4 regions of the Paenibacillus sp. SJS-P3 genome follow, and region 3 is predicted to be linked to each of the others. Evidence: riboswitches for the same ligand, from Rfam matches in the RefSeq annotation. Region 3 holds a riboswitch; each other region holds the start of a gene.
The links. Region 3 has a riboswitch for cyclic di-AMP ahead of AC06G8_RS19920 (hypothetical protein). Riboswitches for the same ligand answer to the same signal wherever they lie in the genome.

Region 1 (7,258 bases), 570 kb from region 3:
CGAGATCGACATCAAGGCCGTCACCGGCAAGACCCACGAGATCGTATCGCTCGTCCGGGACAAAAAAATCGATCTCGGCCTGGTGGCATCCGTCATCGACGACCCGCAGCTGCACTGCGTCCCGCTGTTCGACGACCATCTGGAGCTGGTGCTTCCCCGCTGCCATCTGCTGACCGAGAACGGCAAGCTGGCGATCCGGACGCTCAGCGGGCTGCCGATGATCCTCTTCTCCAAAGGAACCTGGTACCGCAACCTGACCGACGAGCTGTTCGACACCCACAGGCTGCATCCCGATGTCAAAATGGAAATCGATTCGTTCGAAGCCATCCTGCGGCTGCTCCATACTTGCGGAGCGGCGACGCTGCTGCCGCGCTCCTATATCCGGCAGCAGATGCTGGCGGACAACGACCTTATGGTCGTCCCGGTGCTGGAGCTGGAGCAGGCCAAGCGGACCACCTCGCTCATCCATGGCGACCCGGCCCGGCTGGAGCCTGCGGTCAGAGACTGGATCCGCGAAGCGGCCGCGAACTACTTCCGCCGCTCGGCTTCGCCGGTGGCAAGTTTGAAGGCCATGCAGCAGAGGGCCGCTGAAACCAAACAGGCAGGAGTCCGCGTCGACTGACGCGCCTCCTGCCTTTCTTTCTATGCGTATGCCTGGCCTGGAGCGGACCGCTCCTGCCCGGCAGGCCGCTTATTTCCCTCCACGGCGGTCGTCAGCTGCGGCTCACCGCGTTTTCAAACTGCTCGATGCCCTCGTTCGTTCCGATGACGACCATGACATCCTTTTCTTCCAGAATGGAATTCGCCTGGGGAGCGATGATGATGCCCTTGGGCTTGTTGATCGCTACGATGCTGCAGCCGTAGCGCTTGCGTGTGTCGATCTCGGACAGCGCCTTGCCGTTGAGGCAGCCCGGAACAGCCAGCTCCGCGACGGCGTATTCGGACGACAGCTCGATATAGTCGAGCAGATTGGGCGATACGAGCTGATGGGCGACCCTGATTCCCATATCCCGCTCCGGATAGATGACCCTGTCGACGCCAAGCTTGTCCAGCACCCGGCCGTGCAGCTCCGATACCGCCTTCACGACGACCTTGCCGACTCCGGAATCCTTGACCAGTATCGCCGCCATAATGCTCGACTGGATGTCTCCCCCGATGGCCACGATGCAGCAGTCGAAGTTGCGGATGCCGATCGCGCGCAGCGCATCCTCGTCCGTCGCGTCGGCGCATAGCGTATGGGTGAGCACGGCGCTCATATCGTCCACCAGCTCCTCGCTGCGGTCGATGCCGAGCACCTCATAGCCGAGCTGCATGAGCTCCTTGCCCAGGCTGGAGCCGAATCGGCCCAGCCCGATGACGCAGTATTGCTCTCCTTTTGAACTCTTTCCCATTGTGTCTCTTTATTTCCTTTCCTATCCGATGATAATCTTGCCTTCTGGATTTTTATATAATTCCTTGCCTTGCTTCGGTCTCAGCGCGTATGCCATCGTCAGCGGACCGAGCCGGCCGGCGAACATCGTCAGGCTGAGCAGCAGCTTGCTGACATCCTTCAGGCTGGTCGTGATTCCCGTGCTGAGCCCGACGGTGCCGAATGCCGATACCGTCTCGAACAGGATCCGCAGGAAATCGCGGTCCTCGACGGTGCAGAGCACCATCGTCACGACGAGCACGAGCGCAAGCGACAGCATCGTGATCGTCAAAGCCTTCATGATGCGCTCCTTGCCCAGCCGGTAGCGGAAGAGGACGATGTCCTCCCTGCCGCGGATCATAGCGCCCATCGCGGCGACGAGCGTCATGAACGTCGTCGTCTTGATGCCGCCGCCCGTCGAGCCCGGCGATGCCCCGATGAACATGAGGATGATCATGAAGAACAAGCTCGCCTGGCGCATCGCGCCGATATCGAGCGAGTTGGCTCCCGCCGTGCGCGTCGTGACGGATTGGAAGAAGGCTGCGAGCACCTTGCCTCCGAAGCCGAGCGGCTCCATCGTTTTGGCGTTGGAATATTCGAAGATGAAGATGACGACCGCTCCGATGACGATCAGGCTGCCCGTGGCCAGCAAGACCACTTTGGAATGGAGGGAGAACCTGCGGTTGTTCCTCCATTCCATCAGATCGGACAACACGATGAAGCCGAGGCCTCCTGTAACGATCAGCACCATCGTCACGATATTGACGAGCGGATCCGACACATAGCCGGTGAGGCTCCGATAATCGCCGAAGATGTCGAAGCCGGAGTTGTTGAACATGGATACGCCGTGGAAGATGCCGAAGTAAACGGCGCGGCCGATCGGCATGTCCGATGCGAAGCGGACCGCGTACAGCAGCGCTCCCGCCGCTTCGATGACGAGGGAATACAGCAGAACTTTGCGGATAAGCCGGACGATTCCCTCTATGGAGCTCTGGTTCATCGCTTCCTGCAGCAGCAGCCGGTCCTTGAGCGAGATGCGCTTGCGCAGCACGAGGGCGAACAGCGTCGCCATCGTCATGAAGCCGAGCCCTCCGATCTGAATAAGCAGAAGAATGATGATCTGGCCTGCAATCGAATAGTGGGTGCCGGTATCCACGACGACGAGGCCTGTGACGCAAGCCGCCGAAGTAGCGGTGAACAGGGCGTCGATCCACCTCGTGCCCTCTCCGCCGGCCGTTGCGAACGGCTGCATCAGCAGCAGCGAGCCGATGCCGATCATGACGGCGAATCCGGCGACGAGAATGCGCGGCGGCGACAATTTGAAAGCTTGCTTGAATACTGAAGACCATGATTGCATGCCGGCGACTCTCCTTTTGTCTCCATATCCCTGCCGATCGCGAAGTCCTGGCATCGTAAGCCTGTCGCTTCGGAAGCACAAAAAAAAGCACTGGAAACCCAAGTGCCTGTGCGCCCTGCGAGTCCGGTCAAGCAGCCTCCGAGGTTAGCTGTCGGATTCGGGCATGACGGCTGCCCTATCCGCTCCCGGCAGGCAGCCGCCTGCGCCGGAACGGAATTCACCCCAAGCTGCGCCAGGCAGCTATATGGTTCCCCCGTATTCTTTGGAAATTCGGCTGTTCTATATGGTCGGATTTGATTATATAGGATAGAGGACAGGTTACCAATGTCCCAATCCAAGCTTGCGGAGCGATATGGGACGGAAAATAGTGCTGGGACAAGTCCAGCAAGGCGTAATCCTGCCCTTGCTCTTTCTTTTGCGCGAAATCTCGATCTCTCCCTGCCGCGGCGTGGATAATTTGAAAGCCGCTGTGGTAAGGTTATAAAAGCTTGCCCTGCAGTCAGGCATCGTCAGGAGGACAATCATGAACAGCTCCGAGTTGGAGAAAAGCTATCGTAAGTATTTCTGGACGGGAATCATTGGAGCCGCCATCTTCCTGATTTTGCAGATCATCCCTTCCTTCGCGGGAGGGCTGTCGGGAGAGGAAGCTTCCGACAAGCCTGTTCCCAAGGGCGAGGCGCAGCAGGCAGCGATGGCTTTCGCCCGGCAGCTGACCGGCTCCGAGCCTCTCGCCGCTCATACGGTCCACCAATCCGACCGGGACATAACCGGTTATCTGAGCAAAGAAAAGCTGTCCAAAAAATTCGAGGAAGGACCCGGCAAGATCGTTCCGGCCGATACATGGCAGGTGTCTCTCTCCCTGCCCGAAGGGCAGATGTTCGTCGAGGTCGGCATGTCCAGCGGCCGGGTGATCGGCTGGAAGCAGGTGTTCACGCCCTCTGCCGGAGAATCCGCGGACGTCCTTGCCCCCAGCGCGGAACAGCTTGACCGGCTTGCCGCCAAGCAAGCCGCCGAGCTCGGCTACGGCAAGCTGGAGAGGATCGGTGAATCGGCGGGCTACAAGACGGTGTATGCCGTGCAAGGAGGAGGGATCGGCCAAGCCCGCCTCACCATAGAGGCGGCTCCTCCTTCCGCCGCCGCAGCTGAGCCTGGCGGCAAGACCGTCCTGGCGGAGTTCATGCCGCGCTATGAAGTGCCCAAGGATTACCTCGCCTACACGGCGGATCAGGATCGGATCGCCTCCAGCCTGTCGCTGCTGGGCAATCTGCTGCCGAGCGGAATCCTGTTCGTTCTCGCCGTCATCTATTCGATCGTCATGAGGAAGTACAGCTCCTTCCGCCGCGGCTGGGCGATCAGCCTCGTGTTTCTCGGCTTCTATGCCATCAACAACCTGAACATGCTCGACGGCCTCCGGGCCATGTATGGAGCGCGGCCCAACGCCGAGACCGTCGTCCTGGTCCAGCTCGTCATCACGATGGGCCTCACCTTCCTGCTCGCTCTGTCCGCCTACTTCTCCCTCGTCGCCGGGGATGGGCTATGGCGCGCGCAGGGCAGGCGGCTGTGGCTGACCTCCCGCGAGTCCCGCTTCGGAGAGACCGCTTGGAGCAGCATGAAGCTTGCCTATGTGCTCGGCTTCATCCTTCTCGGCCTGCAGACCGTTATCTTGATCGGCCTGTCGGCATTTACCGGAGCTTGGTCGACAAGCGACGTAACCCAGTCGCCCTACAACCTCGCCGCTCCGCTGCTGATGCCGCTGCTGGCGTGGTGCGCAGCCATCCAGGAGGAAGCCGTCTATCGCCTGTTCGGCATCGGCCTGCTGATGAAGTGGCTGAAAAACCCGTTCGTCGCCTGCCTCATCCCTACGATCATCTGGGCGCTCGGACATGTGACCTATCCGATCTACCCGTCTACGACGAGGCTGATCGAGCTGACGATTCTCGGCCTTCTGTTCGGATACATCTTCCTTCGGTTCGGATTTTTCACGGCGGTATTCGCCCATGCCATCATGGACTCCGTGCTGATGTCGATCTCGCTCTTCCTCATCGGAGGAGGCGGCAACATCCTTGCGGGCATCGTCTACATCGTCGCGCCTGCCGGCGTCGCCTGGGCGATGAAATGGTACGGCTCGCGGCGGAGCAGCAGCATTCCGCTGGCGCCGGGCTGAGATTGCGCTCCCTATCACGCTGGAACTCAAAGGGGCTGTCCCTAAAGCCGATGGCTTTGGGGCAGCCCCTTCTCCTACGCGTAGCCGCGAGGGCACCCTGCAAGGCTCGTTTCGAGCCTTGCGCATCCTCTCCGCGAAGCCGCAAGGTGACCTATAAGGCTCGTTTCGAGCCTTGCATCCCTACGCGAAGCCGCGAGGGGCACCCTGTAAGGCTCGTTTCGAGCCTTGCATCCCTACGCGAAGCCGCGAGGGGCACCCTGTAAGGCTCGTTTCGAGCCTTGCACCCTTCCGCGAAGCCGCGAGGGGCACCCTGCAAGGCTCGTTTCGAGCCTTGCACCCCCTGCGGCAAGCCGCGAGGTGACCTGTAAGGCTCGTTTCGAGCCTTGCACCCCCTGCGCCAAGCCGCAAGGTGACCTATAAGGCTCGTTTCGAACCTTGCACCCCCTGCGCCAAGCCGAAAAGGGCAGCAGTTTTGGCTTGGATCCAGGCCCGCTTCACGATCCCGCATGGTAAAGAAAAACCTGCCCGGCCAGCCGGCACCGAAAGCGGTGCAGACAGCCATGCAGGCTTTTTCCCCATTTTTCTCGCCAATCCCGCTTGTCGCCGGGACGCTACTCTTCCTTCAGCGCCGCCACGATCCGCTCCGCCAGGGCAGCGCCGATGCCGAGCGGCTTGAATTCCTCGGCGGATGCTTCGCGGATCTTCTTGAGGGAGCCGAAATGCTTCAGCAGCTGCTTGCGGCGCTTCTCCCCGATGCCGGGAATGGAGTCCAGCGTCGATTGAACCATGGACTTGCCCCGCTGCTCGCGGTGGAACGTGATCGCGAAGCGGTGGACCTCGTCCTGGATGCGCTGCAGCAGATAGAATTCCTGGCTGTCGCGGGGCAGCATGACCGGCTCCGGCGGATCGCCGACCATAAGCTGCGCCGTCTTATGCTTGGCATCCTTCACGATCCCGCATACCGGCACCTGAAGGCCGAGCTCGTTCTCGAGGATATCGACCGCCGCGCTGATCTGCCCTTTGCCGCCGTCCACCACGATAAGATCGGGAAGCTCCAGCCCTTCCTTGAGCACCCTCTCGTACCGCCGGCGAATGACCTCGCGCATCGTCTCGTAATCATCCGGCCCTTGGACGGTCCGGACCTTGTACTTGCGATACTCCTTCTTGTCGGGCTTGCCGTCGATGAAGACGACCATGGCCGATACCGGGTTGGTTCCCTGGATATTGGAGTTGTCGAACGCCTCGATGCGCCGGATCGTCGTCAAGCCGATGGATGCGGCCAAGCCCGAAGCAGCTTTGACGCTGCGCTCCTCATCGCGATCGATCAGCTTGAATTTCTCGTCGAGCGTCACCTTGGCGTTGCCTTCCGCCATGCCGACGACCTCGCGCTTGCGCCCGCGCTGCGGAATATGGACCTTGACCTTGAGCCAGCTCTGGAGCGAGGAGCGGATCTCCTCCGCATGGGATCCGGCCGCGGGCTCGCCGCCGTCGTCCGCTGCCGCTTCCGCAGCCGGCACCGATGTCTCTGCTGCTCCTGCGGGTTGTGCAGCCGGCACCGATGTCTCCGCTGCTCCTGCTGCGCTCTGCTGCCCACGGCCAGCCGCTCCCCCGGCAGCACCGTCTTCCACAGTCGCCCCGGCATGGAGCTCGCCCGGCGGCACCGGCAGGAGGATTTCCTTCGGCAGAGCCGGGTTGTCGCTGTAGTACTGGGTAACGAACGTCATGAAGTCGTCATAAGCCTCGCCGTAATAGGGGAAGGACGTCGTATGGCGCTCGATCAGCTTGCCGCTGCGCATATACAGGATCTGCACGCACATCCACCCCTTGTCGGTGGCATAGCCGAACACGTCGCGGTCGAGCGCGTCGGCGAGCGTGATCTTCTGCTTCTCCATGACGGCATCGATCGCCGTGATCTGATCGCGGTATTCCTTGGCGCGTTCGAACTCCATCGATTCCGCGGCCTCCAGCATTTTGCGCTGCAGCTCCGCCTTGACCTCGTCCTGGCCGCCGTTCAGGAAGCGGGCGATCTCCTGCACCATGGAATCGTACGTCGCCTGCTCCACCGGGAATTCGCAAGGAGCGAGGCACTGGCCGAGATGGTAATACAGGCATACTTTGTCGGGCAGCGTGTTGCATTTGCGAAGCGGGTACAAGCGGTCCAGCAGTTTTTTGGTCTGCTGCGCCGCATAGGCGTTCGGATACGGGCCGAAATATTTGCCCTTGTCCTTCACGATCCGCCGGGTAACTTCCAGCTTCGGATGCTTCTCATTCGTAATCTTGATATAAGGAAAGGACTTGTCATCCTTCAGAAGCACGTTGTAGCGTGGGT
Region 2 (7,258 bases), 870 kb from region 3:
GTGTTTGGCGGCATCATAGGAAGTGCTGCCTCCGACGGACTTCAGGAAGCCGTCCAGCTCGATCCAGGTCTGCTTGTCCGGCTTGCTGCCGTCCAATTTCAGGCCGAGCGCCTGAGCCATGCCGAAGAACACTTCGGTATTGTCCAGCGTGCCTTTGAAATAGTCGGAGCCAGGGCCGTGAGCCATCAGAGTTACGTCGTCGGCGGAATGGACCTCGACGCTTTCGGACTTCGGCAGCGTGCCCGTATGGAGGTACTTGTCCTTGTCAGGCGCGTCCGGATTGGCCAGCGTTCCCGGATTCGCGATATAGGCATCTCCGGAAAGGACGGCCGGAGCCTGGGGAACGGAGCTGAACTTGTAATCCTCGTAATAGTCCGGCGTGGCGCCGAAGACGACGGCCAGCTTGCGGTCGACATCCGGCGTATCCGGGAAGCCGTCCTTGTCGGAATCGGTGTAGGTCGGGAACTTGGACTGCTCATAGGTGCGCACCGCTTCGCGTCCCGTCTTGCCGTCGCCTTCCCAGTACGTGCCGGCGATGCTGGCGGAGTGGGCATGGTCGGCCGTCGCCAGGACGAGGGTGTCGCCCGAGGCGTCCGCGTAACGGCGAGCCTCGCCGATTGCTTTGTCCATCTCGATCGTATCGTAGGCGGAGCGCTCCCAGTCCATCGTATGCAGCTGCTTGTCGATGCTGGCGCCTTCGACCATCAGGAAGAAGCCGTTCTCGTTCTTGCTGAGCACCTCGATCGCTTTCTTGGTCATGTCCCACAGATTCGGCTGGTCGGTGAACGACTTGAGCGCCGCCGTGTTTTTGGTCGAGCGGTCGTAGTAGACGTTCATGTCGCCGGTATGGAACAGGCCGAGCAGCTTGGAAGGCGTTCCGGAGCTTTTCAGTCCCGAGGCGCTCTCCACGAATTTGTAGCCGGCTTTCTCGAAGCCGCTGATGAGATCGTTCTCGTCCTTGCGCTTAGAGCCGGCAACCGATTTGGGGAGGAAGTAGGCCGATCCGCCGCCCATGACGACTTCAGGCTGAAGCTTCAGCAGCATGTCGGCGATCTCCGGCTTGTCCGCGCGGCGGCGGGTATGGGAGACGACCGCGGCCGGCGTCGCGTCCTCGATCTCCGAGGTCGTGACGATGCCGACCGACATGCCGCGCGTGCGCTTCAGCATCTCGGCGAGCGTCTCGACCTGCGGATCGTCCAGCGAGCTTTCCGTATTGTCCGGATAGACGCCGAGGGCGTTCACGGCGGATTTGTGGCCGGTATTGTAGGCGCTGGCGCTGTTGGCCGAGTCGGTGACGATGGAATCCATGCCGGAGGTGGTGACGACGGCGCGCTGCTCCAGCTTGTCCATTTCCATGAGGCCGTTGTACTTGCCCTCGGTCAAGCCCTTGGACATCGCGCGGGCGATCGTGATGCTAGGCTGCGACATGCCGTCCCCGACGAAGAGGATGATGTTCTTCGCCTTCTTGCCGGCTGCGGAGGTGGTCACCGCTTGATAGGAGACCGTGCGGGACAAGGAGCCGGCCGTCACCTTCACGGTGTAGGAGCCCGGCTTGTCCAGCGATACGCCGCGGATCATGAAGGAGGAGCTTGAGGCGGTGCTGGTTTTTTCGAAGCTTTTGCCGAAAAATGCTTCCGCGCTTTTGCCGTTTATCTGGATGCTGACGGCCGAGGCATCGCCTGTCCAGTCGTTCAATTCCACGCGGAAATCGAATTTGCCGCCCGCCAGAAACTTGGCATTATGGATGGGAGCTACATAAATGGACGGCGCCGCTTTGGCCGTCGCGGCCGCTTCGGCTGCCGCCGCAGGAGCCGGAGTCAGCTCGGCCATTCCGATTCCTCCTGCTGCCAAGGCGCTCGCAAGCGCCGCTCCGAGAAACATTTTACCTGCTTTTGCTTTCTTCATCTCCCCAAAACCCCTCCGCTACTAGAAATGAATGCACTTCCACAGCGTAAGTAAGAATGATTAAGCAGGTGCTAACGATTTGTGAATAGTTGGTAAATCAAGAAAACGCCTGCGAAGCCGCAAGGCGTTTTCATTCATGCATGCATTCGACGGCTATTTCTTCTCCTCGGCAGCTGTTCCGTCCTCCGGAGGACGATTGCCGTTTTTCAGCTCCCAGATCGAATAGCCGAAGTCCATTTGCAGATGGGGATTGTCCGGGAACTTGGGCCAGTCGCCGCCCCATGTGAAGCCGAGCCCCTTGGCGATCGCTACGACCTCCAGCCAGTCGGCTTTGCCGTTCTTGTTCCCGTCGTATTCCATATCCCAAATAATATCGCCCCCGCGGTCCTTGAGAGCGAAGTCGATCGCCAGACCGTAGTTGTGGTAGGATTCTCCGCCGCGGGCATGGGTAACGATGGAGCCGTCGCCATCCCGGCCTTTGCTGTACAGGACATCCTGCTCTGCCGAGCTGCGGAAGCCGTCGGTGATGACGACTTTGATGCCTTTTGCGGCGGCCAGCGAGATAAGCTCGTCCTTTTTCCCGTCCAGCACCGGATGCAGCTGCGTAACGGGAGGCACCTCCCGGTATAGTCCCGGAGGGACGACCCGGTCGAACAGGCGCGGCATCTCCAGCTTGAAGAGGGCAGCCGCCGCAAGTACGAGTCCCGCCGCAAGCAGCAGGCAGCCGAGGCCGCTTCTGCGCCGGGTCTGAGTCCGGCCTGCGGACTTGGGGCTGCGGCCCTTTTGTCCGCCCGTCATGGGGCTTTGCTGCATGAAGGTCTCCTTTGCACGTTCGCTTTGTTCAAGCTTATACGAGCGGGAAGGGCAAAAAGCTTCAGGAAACGGCTGATCGGCTTGGGATCTGTTTCCAGTTGGAGCGGATGGGGTAAGGATAGGAAACGAGCTGGAAAATGCTGACGCCGGCAGCCGGGCGCCGAGCATGCGCAAAAGCAAACAAACCGCTGGCCGCCGCCCCGAAGGGCTGGCTGCTGCGGTTTGCGCAAGGGGATCCGGATTCAGGACAGGCTAGTCCACATCGGGACTGCCGTCAACCGTATCGGCTGGATCGTCGGCGTATTTCTCGTACTTGGTGTCGTCCATGATCCGGCGTGCGGACACGTAACGCTTCGTGTAGTAGGAATCGCTCAGGCTGCTGATCATGACGCCTTTGCTCGACGAGGAATGGGCGAACTTGCCGTCCCCGACATAGATTCCGACATGCGAGACGCCGCGGCCGCTCGTATTGAAGAACACGAGGTCGCCCGCCTTGAGATCAGCCTTCGCGACTTTCTTGCCCAAGCCTGCTTGGGAAGAGGAGGAATGCGGCAGGGAGATCTTGAATTGCTTGAATACATAGGACGTGAATCCGGAGCAATCGAATCCGTTCGTCGTCGTTCCGGCCGTTTTGTACGGCGTTCCGACGAGATCGCTGATGACACCGTCCATTTTGGAATCAGCCGCTGCGCTGCCTGCGCCTGCAGTGAACAACAGAGAGATTCCGAGGATGAGGCTTGCTGCTTTCTTCTTCAAGCTTGAGTAGCTCCTTCCAGAGCCTACGAGGTTAGCTGTGGGGTTCGGTTGAAGGTTCCCTATGATTCCTGCGGCATGCGTGACAATAGCTGACGGACGCCCAAAATCAATTCACCCTGAAAGTGGTTCCCCCGTTTCCATGTTCAACGGAATTCGGCATTTTGATGATACTGGAAAACATATTCTTGCTTTTCGCCCCTTCTCCTTCCCAAAACGACATTTTCTAATAATTCTCATGTTTCAACGAGAAGAAAATAGCGTTTACATCCGGATTATATGGGAGCTGACCTCCCTTGAACAGACAAAATGGCGACTCTTCCCTATTTATGCAACCGGTATGGCAATCGCTCCACATTGCCTTTCCTGACGGCCGCCGATCGGACGCAGAAGACTGAGAAGACTGGCGCTGCCGCCAGTCTTCTTTGTCTTTTCTTAGAAGGGGATGCGACTACAAAAAGCCCCGTCTTCTCCAGGAGAAGGCGGGGCTTGACTGATTCCGCAACCGGATCAAACGGTATAAAGGACGTCTTCCATCAGGGTAAGCAGCCGGGATCTCATTCCGACCAGCTTCATCAGGGCTTCCTCCTGCAGGCTGCCGGTATCCGGGCTGAGCAGGGCGTGCTCGCTGCTGATCGCCTCAAGGGCCTTGCCTGTGTTGGGATTCAGGTCGTAATGCTCAAAACGGTAAAGCAGCTCGGCGGTGGATTGGTGAAGCTCTTCATAATAAGCTTGAATTTGTTCGGTCATCGTTCGATTTTCCTCTCTGGTTTGGTTATTTTCTCTATTCTGCTGTTCGATGTATGGGGGCGGCCCCGAGAGAGCCGGCGATTGTGTGCGGAAACTTCGCTTACAGCATGCCCATCGTTGTTTTCATTGCTTGCGTCTGTTCTTCCGATCCGATAGCGGGCAGCGGATGGGGAGCGGGAACCCATCTGCCGACTCAGGGATAGGAACCGATATGCGTGAGTCGAGCGGAAGCATAGGGTGCCCGATTGCCTGAGAAGGTATTAAACCGGCAGACGCTCTTTGAAAACAAGTCATAATTGTCAGAGAATTTTCACAATTGTACGATGGAATTATTGCTTTGTCAACTAATGTGACGCGAATCCTCCCAGCAAGCGTACTGTGATGTCAGCAGCCACAAGTCAAGCAGCGTGCGGACGAGATGATAGGCTTGCTGGATGACGAGGGCGGCCAATCCGGCCCATGCCATCGCTGCGGCGCTGAAGCCGGCACCGATGACGCCGGAGAAGAGGAGCAGGGTCAGGCTGAGGCCGGCCATCGGGAGCAGCCGTCTGCAGGCGGCCGATAGGGACGCCGAGACTTTGAGCCTGGATACCGCTCCGAGCTGGAGGGAGAGGCTGAGCAGATGCAGAACCCCGATCCACAGCAGCCACGCTGCCGCCCAAGGCAAAATGCTGACGGCGATTTCCTGCAGGGAGGATCCGTTCTTGACCACATCCCATGCCCGGGAGCCGAGCCACCAGAGAGGAGCGACGGCAAGAAGCGTCTCCGCCCAGTAGAGAAGCAGGACCGGCTTCCATGCCTTGCGCATGCCCTGCAGGAATAGCGTGCCGCCTTCATGTCCCGCCGCGGTATGGTGGATGGAATAGAACAGGCCGGCATTGATGAGCGGCGTGACGATCATGCGGGAGAGCAGCAGGGCGGCCAGCGTCCACAGGACCGGCTGGGCGAGATCGGTCTTCATCAGCCGGAACTGGGCTTCCGCCCAGAACAGGGCATCCGCCCCTTGCGAAGGCTCGTTCGCTCCGGGATACCGCCGAAGCAGCGGTCCGATAATGGAGTCGACATAGCGGTAGAGGAAAAATCCCCACAACAACCGGTACAGGAACAGGGCGACGGCCACCGGCAGATGCTTGATGGTCAGGCGCCACCCTTGCTTGAGATAAGTAGACACGTTTGAGACTCTCCTCTCTTCGGGCCGCTACCAGGCGAACGCTCCCGCAATCCATTCCAGCGCCTTCACGATGCCGAGGCTGATCCGGACCTCCTGCTTGCGGGGAGCCTCGGCTTTCAGGAAGTTGTTCATCTGCCGGTTGTCCAGCACGTTGGTGCGGTCCGGATCGACCGCGGCCCAGAGCAGCGGGGAGGGGGCGGTCAGCTTGTAGAGCATATCCGATTCAACCCCGTCCCAGGTGCGTGAGGCCGTAGAGCCGTCGGCGAACTTGAAGGTGACCGGGACCGGGCCGTAGACGCCGCCGCCGCGCTTGACGAGCACGTCAGACTCGTACATTTTGGAGGCGCCGGAGTCCGCCGCCTTCGAGACCCGGATGGAGGCGACCGAATAGTCGGCCATCTCGCCTCCGTACACGAACTGGCTGAAGTAGTCGTCCCAATTCTGCTTGCTGACCTGCTCGACGACTTTCTTGAAGTCCGCCGTGGTCGGATGCTTGAATTTATATTGGTTGAAATAGGTCCGCATGATCTTGTTCATGATGTTCATGCCGACCCGGTTCTCGATGCCGGTCAGCACCAGCTTGGCGCGGCTGTAGACATTGTCCGCATACCGGCTGTGCGAGCCGAACGACCAGGAAAGCAGCTTGAGCGGGGCGGGATCGGTAACGTAGCTCGCCTCCAGCGCCGTGCGGGGCTCCACTCCGTATTCGCTCTCCATGACCTTGTCCTCGGAGTAGGAGGTGAAGCCTTCGTCCAGCCAGGCTTCCTCGAACTCGTTGGAGGCGACCATTCCGTACCAGTACTGATGGCCGATCTCATGCACGACCGTCCGCTCCAGACTGTAGCCGGGATTGTCCGTCTCGGCGGCGAATGCGGTCACGAGCGTCGGATATTCCATGCCGCCGGCGCCATTGGCCCCTTTGGGAGGGACGACGATGGAGAGAGTGCTGTACGGGTAGCTGCCGTACCACTGGGCGTATTTGGCCAGGGCCGACTTGGCTGCGTGCATGTAGCGCTCTTTCTGCTCCTTGTGCAGCGGATCGAGATAAAGCTTGATGCGGACTCCGGGAACGCCGGGAGCGGAGAAAGGCTCCTCGCTGTAAAGGAAATCGGGCGAGGCGGACCAGCCGAAGTCATGCACGTCCTCGGCATAGAACGTATATTGCTGCCCGCCTTTGGCCGCTTCCAGCTTCGTCTGGACGCCTGTGGCAGCGACTTTGTAGCCGGCGGGAACTTCGATCTTGACGGAATACACGCCGAAGTCGCTGTAGAATTCCGAGTTGCCGTGATATTGGTGGACGTTCCAGCCTTCCGCGCTGCGCGTGCCGGTGCTGGTCGTGTTGTAGGCCGCGATCTTGGGGAACCACTGTCCCGCCATCGTGAAATCTCCCGAATAGCCCATGCGGGCGAACACCTCGGGAAGCCCGACGGTGAAGCCGATCTGGAGCGTGACCTCCTCGCCCGGAGCGACCGGCTGCGGCAGCTTGAGCTTGGCCAGCGTGTAGTCGTCCTTGTTGCCGTCGTCGGGCTGCACGTAGTGGACTCGAGGCAGCAGGCTCTCCCCGTTCTCCGTCTTGAAGGAGTCGAGGCGCATGTAGCCGATGCTGCCTGCAGTCGCCTTGTCGTTCCGGAGCTTTCCGCCGGATTCCTTCATGAACGTGGTTTTATCCGACAAGAAGGCATTCGGATACAGGTGGACATACATGTCCGAGACGGTTTTCCGTCCGGGGTTCTTCCAGGTGACCGTCTCCGTCCCGGTCAGCGTGCGTCCGCTGAGCTTGACCTGAATCTGGTAGTTGGTCACTCTTCGGGACAGCGGCTCCGCTTCCGGCTCCGGGGCGGGAGAGCTCTCGGCCGCCGGCTCCAC
Region 3 (7,258 bases):
GTCGCTCCTGCGAAGGAAGAAGTCGACGCGGGAGAGGCCGGATCCGTCGATGGCCAGATAGGCCCGGATCGCCATCTCGCGCACCGCTTCAGCCGTCTCTTCCGGAAGATCGGCGGGAATGTGCATGACGGATGTGCCGTCCACATACTTGGCGTTGTAATCGTAGAAGTCCGTTCCGCTGACGATCTCGCCGACGACCGATGCGCGCGGCTCGTCATTGCCGAGCACGCCGACTTCGATCTCGCGCCCGTCGATGAACTCCTCGATGACGACCTTGCGGTCGTAACGCAGCGCGAGCTCGATGGCCGCGATGAGCTCCTCCCGGTTGCGGGCTTTGGAGATGCCGACGCTGCTGCCGAGATTGGCGGGCTTGACGAAGCAAGGATAGCCGAGAGCGACCTCCGTTTCCATGACGAAGAACGCGCGGTCCTTCTCCCACTGCGTCCGGTTGAAGTAGCGGTAGACGCATTGCTCGAGCCCCTCGTGGGCGAACACCTTCTTCATGAAAATCTTGTCCATGCCTACTGCCGAAGCAAGGACCCCCGCTCCGACATAAGGAATATTGGCCATTTCCATCAAACCCTGGACCGTGCCGTCCTCGCCGAACGTTCCGTGCAGCAGCGGGAACATGACGTCGATCGTCCCTCCCGGAGCTCCCGCCGAAGCGGCAGCCGCCTGCAGGGCGCCCTCTCCGGCCGCAGCCGTCGCCAGTCCGCCGAATACCGGCGCCAGCGCCATGCCGCCGTCCTCTGCCGGAGACAGCTTCAGCTGCTCGACGCTGTGCGGGGCTTCCAGCAGCACTCCTCCGGAGCGCCATTCGCCTTGGCCCGTAATATAGAAGGGCTGTACCTCGTATTTATCGAAATCGAAGGCGCCCATAACGGCCAGCGCCGTCTGCAGCGATACCTGATGCTCGCCCGACTTGCCTCCGTAGATGAGTCCGACGCGAATTTTGTCTCCCATGTTAGCTCCTCCGGTAACCTTCTTGAATTAGAATGCCAATCGCTGCATGGACCGATGCGGCTCCCGCATCAGAAATAGTCCTGCAGATGATAAAATCGATAGCGCGTCCGGTCCGTCCAGGCGTAGGAATCCTTGTAGTCCCAATAGCGGTGCCGGCTCGGCACGGTGTTGGCGTTGACCAGCGGCATGCCGTCGGCATCGAATGCCGTCACGACTGTCGTATGCTGGAACCGCCCGTCCCCGCCCCAATCGTAGGTGATGACGTCCCCGAGGGACAGCTCGGATGCGCTCTCCACCGTCGTCGCCCGCATGCCCGTGCTGCGCGGGAACGACAGATACAGCTGCAGCGCGTTCGACACCGCCCAGCTGTAGCTCCAGGATTCCTGGCCGCCTGTACGGCCTTTGTACCACCATCCCGATTCTCTTTTACCAGTATAGTTCATCGGTGCTTCGCCTGCAAAGACACATTGCGACACGTAATTCGTGCAGTTGACCTCGAACAGCTCGTAGGCCGGATTCGCTTCGTTCCACCACCGGTCGGCGTAGGCGGCGACCAGCTCGCGCCTGTACTCGACGGCGCGGTCGCGTGTATTCAGGCGGGACAAGACGCCGTAATTAAGGAAAGGGCGCGGCGAGCCCGGACGCTGGATTCCGCTGCCGCCGCCGTCGCCGTAGGAGCGATGCTCGGCCAGCGCGCTGTCCGCCGCGGCGTGGCCGTATCTGGGCCTGCGCTCGCCGACGATCGGCTCCACCCGGGTCAGGCGCCATGCTCCGCCTTCCTCGGCCAGCCACAGTCGCTCCTGCTCGAGACGCTCCTCGGTGTAGGAGCGGCCGCGATGCTCGACATGCCGCTTCACATGCAGCTTCAGGACGACCGACACTTCGGTCGCGGACTCGTTGATCCTCAGCAGCGTCGCTCTCGTCTCGCTCTGCGGCGACAGAATGCCGCGCTCCTCGTCCCTGAGGCGCAGCCGGCGCAGCCTTTCCTCCAGGCGGCGGCGGTGATCCCTGTCTTCCAGCAAGGCTCCGAGCACCTCATGCCTCCGCTCCACTTCGGCTTCGTTGTACCCGTGCACGTATTCCTGCACGGCTCCTCTCCAGCCTTCCAGCGCAGCCTGCTTGCCGGAGGACGGCTGCGAGCGCTGAGCCTCCGATCGTTTGACTCCCCGGGTACCGGTACGCGGCATTCCTTTCCCCATCCCTTCTGGTCGGTATTCGCCCATCATCAAGATGATCTTATGTCTGCTCTCCACTAAAATATGCGGACCCATCCCGGATAGAGCGCTTAAACGCCGTTATCCGGCGTTTCAACGAGAATGCGGCAGATATATATCGAAATTTCAGTCAATATCGAATTTTACAAAACAAGCCCGGCTGGCTTATGATATGATGTACCACTCTATCACCATATTGCTGAATTCCACGTACTGTGGAAGCGGGGGAACCAATACGCGGGCGTCTGTCGACGCTTGCCGGGGTGAATCCGAAAGGAAGAGGCCGGGCTGCCGAAGCCGCGTCTCTTGCCTTTTGGTAGGGCTACTCTCTGGCCCGAATCCGTCAGCTAACCCCGTAAGCGCACAAAGGAGAGATGTCAGGATGTCACTGAAAGACAACCGCGCGGCTTCTTCCGCGCAGGAGGGCTTCATTGCGCCTTCCGTCTGTTCTGCGTCTGCGGTCGAGGCCTTCTTGGCGCCGCCGCCGTTTCCGGGCTTGGACGCGCCGATCGCGCTGGACATGGCGGTCGCGGAGGCTTATTCCCCGCCGGCCCCGGCTGCTGAGACGGCGAACAGGCCGTCCTTCCGTCCCGAGGCGCTTGAAGAAGAGCGCTCAGCATCAAGCCGCCGCATCCGCTGCATCGACTTGTTCATCACCCGCACGGGACCGCTCGTCGATCCCGAGCGCGGAGATTACCGCGTCGTGCTGCATCTGTGCTTCGGCTCCTCCATCCGTCAGGCTTCCGTGCTCATTCCTTACGCCAAGGCGCCGAGAAGCTGGGACGCGTGGAGCCGTTGGTTCCAGCCGTTCGTCGGGGTCCGCTCCGACGAGGCGATGTCCGTGCTCTATTACGACGCGGAATGGATCAGCGACCACAGGGATCGCCTGCTGCGCAAGACGCTGGAGCCGTCCTCCCAGGAAGGCACGCTGTTCCCGGCGACCGCTTTCTGGAGACGCAACGCCCTTATCGAAACATCCGACATCCATATCCGGCTGTCTCTGTAGCCGGATGGCGCTCTGTCCTTCATCCCTTCAAGAGGCATCCCCTATCCGCTTTGCGGCCGGGGGATGCCTCTTGGCCTTTGGCGGCCTTGAGCGGACATTTGGCGCATGATTTGAAAGTGCTGGCCGTATTCACTTACAGAGATCCATCCGCCGTTCAGGAAGCATACATAGACAATAAAAAAGACTGCCAGCCGCAATAACGGCTGGCAGTCTTTCTATTCCGGAATTTATGCGTGGCTCAATTCGAGCTCGTCTTCCTCATCCCGCTCGTAGGACTCCCGATCGAATTCCCCTTCCGATACGGCGACCAGCAGGGTCGACACGGTCGTGCCGGAGGCGTTCAGCGCCGTGCGGCCCATGTCGACGACAGCGTCGATCGCAAGCACCAGGCCCAGTCCTTCCAGAGGCAGGCCAAGCGCGGTAAGCACGACGGTCGTCGAGATGGATGCCGGACCCGGCACTCCGGCGACGCCGATCGACGAGATCATGCTGACCAGCACGATGAGCACGTAATCCGATACGCCCAGCGGCACGTTGTACACCTGGGCGACGAATACCGCCACGACGGCAGGCCATACGCCGCCGCAGCCGTTCATGTTCATCGTCGCGCCCAGCGGAGCGACGAAGCTGGCGATGCGCGGCGATACGCGCAGCCTCTTGGTGATGACCTCAAGGTTGACCGGCAGCGTCGCGTAGCTGCTGCGAGTCGTGAAGGCGACCGCGATCGTCGGATAGATTTTGCGGAGGAACTTGAACGGATTCAGCCTCGCGCCGAAGGTCACCAGCGCTCCGAAGGTCAGGATGAAGTGCAGCAGAAGCGCGATATAAGTCGCGATGATGAGCGTGATAAGCGGCTTGAGCGTCTCTGCGCCGTACTTGGCGGCCATGGAGCCGATCAGCGCGTACACGCCGTACGGCGTCAAGCGGATGATGTACTTGGTCACCTGATTCATGACCTGCTTCAGCGATTCGATGACCTGGCGCACCGGCTCGACCGCTTCCGGCTTGCGGGAGCTGAGATGCACGATCGCCACCGCGACGAAAATGGAGAAGATCAGCACCGGCACGACTTTGCCGTCCGCCATATCCCCGATCGGGTTCGACGGAACCAGGTTCAGGATGACTTCCGAGAAAGTCGGAATGGAACGCGATTCGTAGCCTTCCGGCACGCTTTGGGCGATGCCCGTTCCCGGGTTCGCGACCAGAGCGACGACAAGCCCGATAAGCGCTGCGATCCCGGTCGTAGCCAGGAACAGCAGGATGGTCTTCGTCCCGATCTTGCGCAGCTGCCCGAGATTCGAGATCGAGGTGATGCTTGAAATGACAAGCACGGCGACGAGCGGAATGACGAGCATCTTGATCAGGTTGACATAGATGGACCCGATCGTGCCGATGCTGGTCGCATCCAGCTCAAGGGCGTTCAGCGTAATGCCGACGACCAGCCCGATGCCGAGCGCGATCAGAACGCGATAGCCGAAGCTTACACGGCGGCGTGCCAGATAGACGAGCAGACCGATGACAACGATGGAAACGAGCAAGCTGATCCAGTTCGTTTGTATAGCATGGATCAGATTATTATTTGGGACCAAGCGACTCAACTCCTTATTCCTATCTTTTTACTCTGGAATAGTATATTAGTAATATTATTGTTATATGTCAACTATATTTAACCTCTCGAGCCTCTTCCTTATCATGGAAAAGAAAAAAACGAAGACCTCGAGGTCTCCGGATGTTTGAGCGATCCTATGATTGACAGGGCTTTTCTCCGGCCAGGCGGAATTCCTTCTATCCGCCCGGCTTCTCGACCGGCAGCGCTGCTGGAAAGCGGACCCTGCTCAATCCGATCAGACGGACAGCATGGCGCCCATGCGCTGAGCCGACTGGATGATGAGAGCGGATTGTTCCCGGATGATCTCCGGGGTGAATCGGGCCGAAGGTCCCGAGACGGACAACGCGGCCGCCAGCCGGCCGGACCGGTCGAAGACCGGAGCCGACACAGCGGCGGCGCCCGGCTCCCGCTCCTCTTGGCTCGTCGCGTAGCCCATGCGGCGGATTTCCTCCAGCTGCTCGCGGAACGCAGCCGGATCGAGGCCCGGAGGCATCGCCTCGTCGGACATGAGCCGATCGGCCAAGGACGGCTCCGCAAAGGCGATCAGCACTTTGCTCGAAGCTCCCACATAGAGCGGCAGCCTGAGGCCGACCGGCGCGACTCTGCGGATCGCCTGGTTGCTTTGGACGGCCTGGATGCGGATCCGCTCCCGTCCGTCCTGCACATACAGGCTTACCGTCTCGCCGATCGTGTCGCGAAGCCGTTCCATCTCCGGCAGGCAGATCGCAGCGGGATCGCCGGAGCGCGATATATGCGCGGCGAGCTCCCAGATCTTCATCCCGAGCCGGTACCTCTCCGAGCTGCGGTCGCGCTCCAGGAAGCCCTTGTCCTCCAGCGTCGCCAGCATTCGGTGGACGGTGCTCTTATGGAGGCCGACGCGCTCCGCGATCTCCGTCATCGGCAGATCGCTTTCGGTCGTGAAGCACAGCAATATATCCAGCGCGCGTTCGACAGCTCGCACATTCGACTTGCCTTCATCCGCACGGGCTCCTCTTGGCTCCACGCTCTTCATCTCCTTCCGGCACCGGATGCGATGCCTCTTCATTCCCCGCTTCTGTTGCCGGGATGCTGCTTATCGGTTCACTCCGAACCCGAAACCTCGGGCAGAATGGTTTGTACATCAGTCAGCCGGCCTTGCAAGCGAGCTGTTGATATCGACTGAGAACCGTTATCATTATAGAGAAGCATTTCCCGTACGTTCTATGTTTTTCAGGCCTGTAAGGTTTCATACAATGAAACCGAGATTCTTCTAGTATAACCGCATTCCCGAATTCCGTAAAGAAACAGGCTCTTCTTCCCCTGTCCTCTGCCGCTGCATGCATTGTTTTACAAGCAGATTACAAGAGCTTAACAATTCACCAATATCAATTGACAGCCCGGACCAAAGACACATAAAGTAGTAGTACATCAGATCTATACCGCTTACATTGCAAGGGAGGGGAAGACGATATGAGCAGCACCGCCCTGTCGACGCCGCTTAACCTCGAGGGAAACCGGTCATCCGTCGCTCCCCGCCGGGATACGCGCCGCAACGCGCTGATCGCTTCCGTGTCCGCCCTGGCCGCGCTCGTCCTGCTCGCGGCTGCCGCTTTCCACGGCTACATCGCCTGGATGGTCGCTTATCCTTATGTGGCTCCGGTCTATTCCAATCCCATGGAAGCCAAGCAGCTGAGCTACAACGACATCACTTTTCCCAGCCAGAGCGGCCGTACGACGGTCAGCGGCTGGTATATCCCCGCCGGGTCCGGCCATTCCGTCAAGGAAGCATCCGATCGGACCGTCATCCTCAGCCACGGCTACGGAGCGAACCGCGAAGAAACCTGGGTGCCTATGTATGATTTGGCGAGCCTGCTCCACAGGCTTCATTATAACGTGCTGATGTTCGATTACGGCTATGCCTCCAAGCAATACCGCGCCCCGGCAACGGGAGGCTGGGAGGAGTCCCAGCAGCTGCTCGGCGCCGTGAATTACGCCCGCAGCCACGGCTCCGGCGAGGTCGTCGTCTGGGGCTTCAGCATGGGAGCCGGAACCGCGCTGCAGGCCGCGCTGCAAACGAAGGATATCGACGCCATGATCCTCGACAGCACGTTCGTGCCGAGCCCCGACACGCTGTTCGAGAACGTCCGGCAGATCATCGATCTCCCCCGCTTTCCTTCGCTGCCTCTGATCGAGGCTCTCCTGCCGCTCTGGACAGGGGTGGATTTCAACAAGATTCCCGCCGAGAAGGTCATGAGCACCGATTATGATATTCCCATCTATATGATCCACGGAACGATGGATGTCAAAGCCTCCTATCAATCGGCCGAAACGATCGCGAGCCGGCAGACGAATCCGCTGTCGCGGGAATGGATCGTGAACGGCGGCTATCACGAGATGCTGTTCCGCGAGCATCCCAAGGAATATATCCAGCGCGTCGCCTTGTTTCTCAGCCAGGTCAACCAGTCGCTCGAGAACGAAGGCATGACC
Region 4 (7,258 bases), 670 kb from region 3:
TTCCAAAACACCGGAACGTTCAACCGTCTTGCGCCGGCCTCCGTTAGCCCGCAGCATGATTTTGGCTCCAACATGTGCTTCCATGCTGCGCTTGATCTCAGACAAAGCATTTCTAGCCATTGGCAACTACCACCTCTTTCCTTGTCCATTATAGCCCAAGGGAGGAGGCGTTGTCAAATAAACGAAAATTATATCATCGGTCTAACTTTAGTGTCAATGAAAATTTTTTGACTTCGTTTTCAAGATGAATAAGGATTTACAGCTTACGCATAATAAGGGTTTGGCTTCACATTTGCAATCGTCTGCGGTTTCGGAAGACCGACCCTGTAGCGTCCCATCGTCTCGATTCCGCCCACCCCTTCGATTCCCGAAATCGTGCCGTGAATGACATCCGGCAGGTTGATCGGCTCCCGAATCGAGGTGTAGCTTGCCTTGATTGCGATATAGACCGGATCGAGCGCATGGATGAGGATGCGTCCCGGCGAGCTGGCGAAATTGGCTCCGGACTGCAGCAGCGCCTCATAATGGGACTGGCACGCCCCTGCGACCACGATCAGATTGTCGCGGTTCTTGTCATACTCCCGGGCCACATGAACCGCGTTGACGAAGTTCTGGGAGTTCTTATAACTGCCTATGCTGTAGAGATCGCCACTAGGGCGGTTCTTGAGCAGGCCGTCATGGCCGGTAATGACGACGACATCCGGCTTCACCTGCGGCAGCAGATGGTACAGCAGATCCGCCATCTGCGCTTCGCCGACATGAAGGCCTTGAGCCGGCACCTTCATCTGATTGTACAGCTGCATGCTTTTGCGCATATAATTGGCGTCGCCGTCCAGATGCAGAACTTTGCCTGGCAGGTCGAAATATGCTTGTGCGGAAGCATTGGAGTCTCCGGGACGGAAGTCCATCTCGTGATGGACGGACTGATCGATCAGCTCTTGGCTCATCCGCTGGTTGGACGCCTTCACCTTGCTTCGGACCGACTTCGTGACGCTCAGCTCCTCCGGATCGCCCACCTTCGTCAGGTCGCCGAGCGGCGCGTCGGCGAGCAGACGGTACTCCGCTCCCTTCAAAATGGCGGTATCCCCGCGGACAGCTTCAATGCGGAACAATACATCCCCGCCGTAGGAGCGCCGAACGACAAAATCCCCTTCATTCATTAGGCCCATCACCTCTGCCTTATGGTATGGGCATAGGCCGCCGGAGGTGACAACGGGTTTTCGGCGCTGCGTCTCTGGCGCGGCTCCCAATACAAAAAGCCCTCCATGACAGAATCCGAACGGATCCTCATGAAGAGCTTCGCTTAGCCGGAGCAACGCTGCCGGGTCTGTCAGCCCTTTAGGCCATGCGCTTCAAGCGCAGCCGTCAGAGAGGCATATTCCTGCAGCGACAGCGTCTCGCCGCGCCGCACGGGATCGATTCCCGTCGATTCGAGGATGCGGGTAAGCTCTTCCCGCTTGTCCTTGCCCAGCCAGGAGGACAGATTGTTGTGGATCGTCTTGCGGCGCTGCGCGAAGCAGGCTTGAACCGTGCGGAAGAAGAAATCTTCGTCCGCCACGTCCACGGCAGGCTTGTCCCGCATCGCCAGCTTGATGACGGCCGAGTCGACGTTCGGCTGCGGAATGAATACCGTATGAGGTACGATGCAGACAAGCTCCGGCACCGCGTAATACTGGACTGCCACGCTGAGGCTGCCATAGGCTTTCGTGCCGGGCTTGGCCGCCATCCGCTCGGCGACTTCCTTCTGGATCATCACCACGATGTTCTCCAGCGGCAGCCGCTCCTCCAGAAGCTTCATCAGGATCGGAGTCGTCACGTAATAAGGCAGATTGGCCACGACGCTGACACCGCTCACCTCGCCGAACTGCTCCTTGAACAGCGCCTGCAGGTCGATCTCCAGCACGTCGCCGTGAACGATATGCACATTCTCGTCGGCTTCCAGCACTTCCTGAAGAATCGGGATCAGCCGCCGGTCGATCTCGACCGCTGCCACCTTGCCCGCTTCCCTTGCCAGCTGCTGGGTCAACGCGCCGATGCCGGGACCGATCTCCAGCGCCCCTTTGGTGGGGTCCAGTCCGGCCGCGGTTACGATCTTGTTCAGAATATTGGGGTCGATCAGGAAGTTCTGCCCCAGGCTCTTCTTGAAGGAGAAACCATGCCTCTCGATGATTTCCTTCGTTCTTCTAGGTGTCGCTACGTCCATGGGCGATCTCCTCCTCCATCTGCCGCAAGGCTTGTCCGAATTCTTCCTTCGTGATCTGAAAGCTGGCGCAGCGCTTCAGGAACTGCTTGCCGTTGCAATAGCCGATGCCCAGCCGGTTGCCCATGAGCAAGCGCCGCCGGGCCGCATCGCTATGCACCAGCAGACCCGCTTCCAGCAGATCACCGTTTGAGATTTCCGCCTTCTCTGGATCTCCCTCCGTCCGAACGGACGCCAGAGCCCTCCTGACCGCTTCGGGAGAAGCGTTCTCCACTCCGATGTCGCCTTTGTACAGGGCGTCCTCCTGCGGCAGAAAAGCATGCTTGCAGCCAGGCACCCGCTGCGAGACGATTTTGCGTATTCTCTCTCCTGCATGGTCGGGATCGGTGAAGATGATGACTCCCCGACGCTGCATGGCGAGCTCGATCCGGCGCAGCACTTCCTCGCCGATCGCCGAGCCGTTCGTTTCGATCGTGTCGGCTTCCACGGCGCGCCGAATCGCTGCCGTGTCGTCCTTGCCCTCCACGACGATAATTTCTTTGATCAAGGCCTTGTCTCCTTTAATTCAATACGCGTTTGAGGGGTATAAAAAGAAAAAGAGGCTTGAGCCTCTTGAATGACAGCCAGGTCCGAATCCGGACTGCGGCCGGAAAAGGACAGCAGTGGTACTAGCATGGGCCAAAAAAGCCCTCTCTACTCTCCTCATGCCCGGTAAACGTCCAAAACGGGACCGCCTCGTAGAGGCGGACCCGTATCGCTTGAATCAGCTCAGCTTCGGCTTGGTTGGACCCAGCACGTATACGGTGTATCCGCGCTTCTTGCCGAACTGCCTCGCGTAAGATTCACTCTCGTAGAACACGTCGATCTTCTTGCCGTTGATCGCGCTCCCCGTATCTTCTGCACGACGGAAGCCGATTCCTTCTATATATACCCACCATCCCAACGGGATGACATCCGGGTCGACTGCAATGGTACGGCCTTCCGATACTTTTGCTCCGGAAGCAGTGATGCCGTAGCCGGCATCGCCTTTGGATTTGCCCGTAGAGGCCAAGCCGGCGGTATAAGCCGTCAGGGTTACGTTGTTCAGCACTTTCTTGGCTTTGAGCGATAGGCCCGATTTGGTGACGGATTGCGATGCCGAAGACGCCGCGCTGAGAGCGACTGCTTTAGGCTTCGGCTTTTCCTTGGTGCCGACCGCAACGATCTTGTTCACGGCGGGCTGTTCCATCGATTTGGCGAGCAGCGTCATGGATACCATCTTGCCATCCTGGTATACCTTTTCGAAGGTTTTGACCAATTGGCCATTTTGGCCGGCCTTCACCATTTTTAGCTGCCCCTTTTCCAAGGTAGCATCCTCTTTGCGGATGACGGTGAAAGGAATATCGTGCTTTGTCGTGGTCGTATGCTTGTCGATTCGCAGCACCCGAATCGTCATGTTCGGTTTCAGCTGCGAGGAGGTGTCAGGGAAAATTTTGTCTTGCTCGCGAATCGGAATATTGGACTCTCCGATCGCGGCCTTCACGGTTTTTTCGGTCGTGTACACCGTCGTAGTCTTTCCGTCAGCCATAATCGTCACCGGCACAGCCTGATCGACAATGATCCGGTCCCCATCCTTGAGCGCCGCGCTCAGCGGAACTGAAATCTGGTCGTGCGGTCCGACAGTTATAGCTTGTTCATCCAGTAGGTGCTGCAGGACATCCTGCTTCGTGCTCAGGATCGTTTCCTGTCCGTTCAACACTACGGAGACGTTCTTCTCAGACGTTCCGTGCAACAACACCAAAAACATGAAAGTCATCGCGATTGAGATAATTAAGCTCAGTAGGATCAAACGCAGGTTTTCATGCTTCCATCGCCATTGGAAAGACTTGCTGGATGATCGTTGTACATGGGTGTCCTTAAAGGGAATTGCGCCCACTTCTTCGGTCCTCCTTACATAGCCCCGCCGCCTCGTGTTACGCATGACTATTTAAGACGCGACTATTAGGTTTTGTACGTGCCGAGCAGCACGCCTATCAACCTCTTGCTTCACCTCCACGGTTAACCCTATGTCGACGGTTTACGCAATATTCAAACAAAAAGAAGCCGTCGACAGAGGATCTGTATCGTGGCTTCCCGGGTTGGTCACGCTGAACACATGGAAAGTGGAGCACGAGGTTGATCTCTCTTATATGCGCTTACGAGGTTAGCTGACGGGTTCGGACAAGAGAGCTGCCCTATTCGCCTACTTGGCCTGCTCAAGGCCTTTTGGCAAAATTCACCCCTGGAAAAGGTCAGTTCGTCCATCCAGTCCGCTCCGGAATATCATGTCATCCGGGACTGCATGGAATCGCTGCTTGGTTCCCCCGCTCTCCCTTGTGGGGAGATTAAGCGAATGAATACAAAACTGCATCACTCAAAGCTCTGAGTTGAATCATACAGTTTTGGTCAACCGATTGTAAAGAAGAGATAAAAGACTCTTTCAGCCAAATTAGAGGAAAATCCGGCCGTTTTTGGCGGTTTGATGGAGCGAAAATATAATTTTTCTCAACCAAGCACCTTTTTACAAGCTTTTTCGCCCGATTTTAAGAAAGCTGGAAACATTTTCTTGCATTTGCGGATGTGATGGAAACGATCTCATTCACATTTTTACCTTTTATTTCCGCCGCTGTCTCGGCAACCAATGCCACGAATGCGGACTCATTCCGCTTCCCTCGATGAGGATGAGGAGCCAGATATGGGGAGTCCGTTTCGATCAGCAGACGGTCCAGTGGAACCTGCGCAAGAACTTCTTTCGGCACCCTGGCATTCTTGAATGTCACCGGCCCGCCGAACGAAATATAGAAGTTCATGTCCAGACACTGCTTGGCGGTCTCCCAGCTGCCGGAGAAGCAGTGCATGATGCCTCCGACCTCAGCCGCCTTCTCTTCCCGAAGAATGCGGACGACATCCTCATGGGCATCGCGGTTATGAATGACGATCGGCTTGCCCGTACGCTTCGCGATGCGGATCTGCTCCCGGAATACTTGCTGCTGGACATCCTTGGGAGCGGTATCCCAATAATAGTCCAGTCCGATTTCCCCGATAGCGACGACCTTTGGATGCGCCATCAGCGCCTCCACCCGTTCGAGGTCCCCTTCCCTCACATCGGCGCTGTCCGTCGGATGCCACCCGACAATGGCGTAGATGAACGGATATTTTTCGGCAAGTTCCAGCGTCGTCGGAATCGTCTCGCGGTTGAATCCGACATTGAACATCAGCTCCACGCCCGCGTCGCGGGCGCGCTGGATTACTTCCTCGCGGTCATTGTCGAATTTGGGGGAGTCCAGATGCGTATGCGTGTCAATCAATCCTGCCATGTTTCGACTCCTTTCGAATACGGCCTACAGGCCAAGTCTTTCCCGAATTTCCGGTTCCATGCGATAGCTGAGCAGCGAAGCCGCTTCGGCATCGTAGAAGAGCCGGTATTGGCCGCGGTGCATGCCCGTTATCGACCTCACTACATCGGACTGCGCGGATATTTCCGTCAGCTGCATGGAGCTGTCAAGAAGCAGGATCGGAGGCTTGCCCCGGTTTCCTTCCTCCTGCTTGTCCATTCCCGAACGATACACATGATAGGGAAGATCATAAGGGAAATCAATCTCCAGCTCGTAATCGCGGTCCATTCCAGCGGCGGCCAGCCGTTCGCAGAAAAACTGGGCGTCTGATTCATGTTCGCGGTCGAAGGTTATATATTTGTACAATTTGCGATTAAGGAATCGGGTGCATAATGATGCCAGCAACTTATCCTCCTCTTCGGTCCAAGCGGCAAAAACCGTTTGGACAAGCGATTCGTCCAGCTTCAAATAAGAAACCACATCCAGCTCCTGGTTGAACAGCCGCTTGATCGGCTCGGGAATCCAGGAGAAGGAATAGCCCGAACGGCACAGCTCCTGGGCCCTCAGAAGAATTTTCCTCAGTACGATCTCCGAGCTGCGTGTCACCGGATGGAAATATACCTGCCAATACATCTGATATCGGCTCATCAGATAATCCTCGACCGCATGCATGCCGCTGTCCTTGACGACAATCCTGCCTTGGTGGGGGCGCAGCACGCGGAGAATCCGGTCCAGATCGAACGTACCGTAATTGACCCCGGTAAAGTAGGCATCCCGCAGCAGGTAATCCATGCGGTCCGCATCCATTTGGCTCGACACCAAATTAATGACGATCGGCTTCTCGTAGGTTTTCCGGATAACTGAGGCTACTTTGCCAGGAAATCCAGGCTCGACGGAACGCAGGAGCCGGTTCACTTCCGTATCTCCTTCTATAATAGAGCAGCTCCATTCCTCATGGTCGAATTCCATGATTTCTTCAATGGAATGGGAGAACGGCCCATGCCCGAGATCATGAAGCAAAGCCGCGCAGAGGCTAAGAAGCTTCTCTTCCCTGGGCCAGTCGGGGTATTCGCTGCGTTCGAACTGCGAGATGATGCGGCGCGTCAGCTCATAGACGCCGAGCGAATGGCTGAATCGGCTGTGCTCCGCGCCATGGAAGGTGAGAAACGTGGTGCCAAGCTGGCGGATTCTTCTCAGCCTTTGAAATTCCGGCGTATCGATCAGGTCCCAAATCAGCTGATCCTGAACGTAAATGTACTTGTGGACCGGATCCTTGAACACCTTTTCCTCTTCCAGCTTTGTCATCGTCATCCACCTTTCGTTCAAACTTTCGACAAAATAAACATGCTGTTTGTCGAATAGTGTCGTAATAAGATTTCCAATTTTTCTAGTCTTGTAGTAAGATAACTAGAGATTTAATCCCTTTCCTGTTCTAAAACCTTGAATTTACGTGCTAAAACTAGACTTTTTGATGGTTGACTGATTTGGGAATGGTTGGTATTATTAAAATCATAAAAAGTAGTTTTATGTCGAACGTTGACGAAATAAATCAAGAGAGGCTGGTCGCCCATTATGATGAAATCCACCGGTATCGTTCGGAAAGTTGACGAGCTTGGCCGCGTTGTTATTCCAATCGAGCTGCGCCGTACGCTTGGAATCGGCGAGAAAGACGCTCTGGAAATTTATGTAGACGGAGAACGCATCA

Region 1: another riboswitch for cyclic di-AMP. It lies ahead of AC06G8_RS17315 (TrkH family potassium uptake protein); the one in region 3 lies ahead of AC06G8_RS19920 (hypothetical protein).
Region 2: another riboswitch for cyclic di-AMP. It lies ahead of AC06G8_RS01070 (C40 family peptidase); the one in region 3 lies ahead of AC06G8_RS19920 (hypothetical protein).
Region 4: another riboswitch for cyclic di-AMP. It lies ahead of AC06G8_RS00140 (G5 domain-containing protein); the one in region 3 lies ahead of AC06G8_RS19920 (hypothetical protein).

Annotation. Positions count from the first base shown of each region.
Region 1 covers NZ_CM160043.1:3,760,677-3,767,934, forward strand. The annotation lists gene AC06G8_RS17305 (LysR family transcriptional regulator) at 1-622, shown strand, start outside; gene AC06G8_RS17310 (potassium channel family protein) at 714-1,391, opposite strand; gene AC06G8_RS17315 (TrkH family potassium uptake protein) at 1,413-2,765, opposite strand; cyclic di-AMP (ydaO/yuaA leader) riboswitch at 2,885-3,051, opposite strand; gene AC06G8_RS17320 (CPBP family intramembrane glutamic endopeptidase) at 3,289-4,929, shown strand; gene uvrC (excinuclease ABC subunit UvrC) at 5,541-7,258, opposite strand, start outside.
Region 2 covers NZ_CM160043.1:226,310-233,567, forward strand. The annotation lists gene AC06G8_RS01060 (alkaline phosphatase) at 1-1,905, opposite strand, end outside; gene AC06G8_RS01065 (M15 family metallopeptidase) at 2,059-2,571, opposite strand; gene AC06G8_RS01070 (C40 family peptidase) at 2,971-3,474, opposite strand; cyclic di-AMP (ydaO/yuaA leader) riboswitch at 3,480-3,643, opposite strand; gene AC06G8_RS01075 (hypothetical protein) at 3,982-4,221, opposite strand; gene AC06G8_RS01080 (hypothetical protein) at 4,562-5,392, opposite strand; gene AC06G8_RS01085 (M1 family metallopeptidase) at 5,420-7,258, opposite strand, start outside.
Region 3 covers NZ_CM160043.1:4,330,593-4,337,850, forward strand. The annotation lists gene AC06G8_RS19910 (D-alanine--D-alanine ligase) at 1-963, opposite strand, end outside; gene AC06G8_RS19915 (amidase domain-containing protein) at 1,032-2,150, opposite strand; cyclic di-AMP (ydaO/yuaA leader) riboswitch at 2,365-2,554, shown strand; gene AC06G8_RS19920 (hypothetical protein) at 2,560-3,183, shown strand; gene AC06G8_RS19925 (dicarboxylate/amino acid:cation symporter) at 3,411-4,772, opposite strand; gene AC06G8_RS19930 (IclR family transcriptional regulator) at 5,028-5,795, opposite strand; gene AC06G8_RS19935 (alpha/beta hydrolase) at 6,242-7,258, shown strand, end outside.
Region 4 covers NZ_CM160043.1:25,686-32,943, reverse strand. The annotation lists gene veg (biofilm formation stimulator Veg) at 1-120, opposite strand, end outside; gene yabG (sporulation peptidase YabG) at 264-1,160, opposite strand; gene rsmA (16S rRNA (adenine(1518)-N(6)/adenine(1519)-N(6))-dimethyltransferase RsmA) at 1,331-2,203, opposite strand; gene rnmV (ribonuclease M5) at 2,184-2,747, opposite strand; gene AC06G8_RS00140 (G5 domain-containing protein) at 2,964-4,115, opposite strand; cyclic di-AMP (ydaO/yuaA leader) riboswitch at 4,357-4,580, opposite strand; gene AC06G8_RS00135 (TatD family hydrolase) at 4,762-5,535, opposite strand; gene AC06G8_RS00130 (HD domain-containing protein) at 5,560-6,864, opposite strand; gene AC06G8_RS00125 (AbrB/MazE/SpoVT family DNA-binding domain-containing protein) at 7,126-7,258, shown strand, end outside.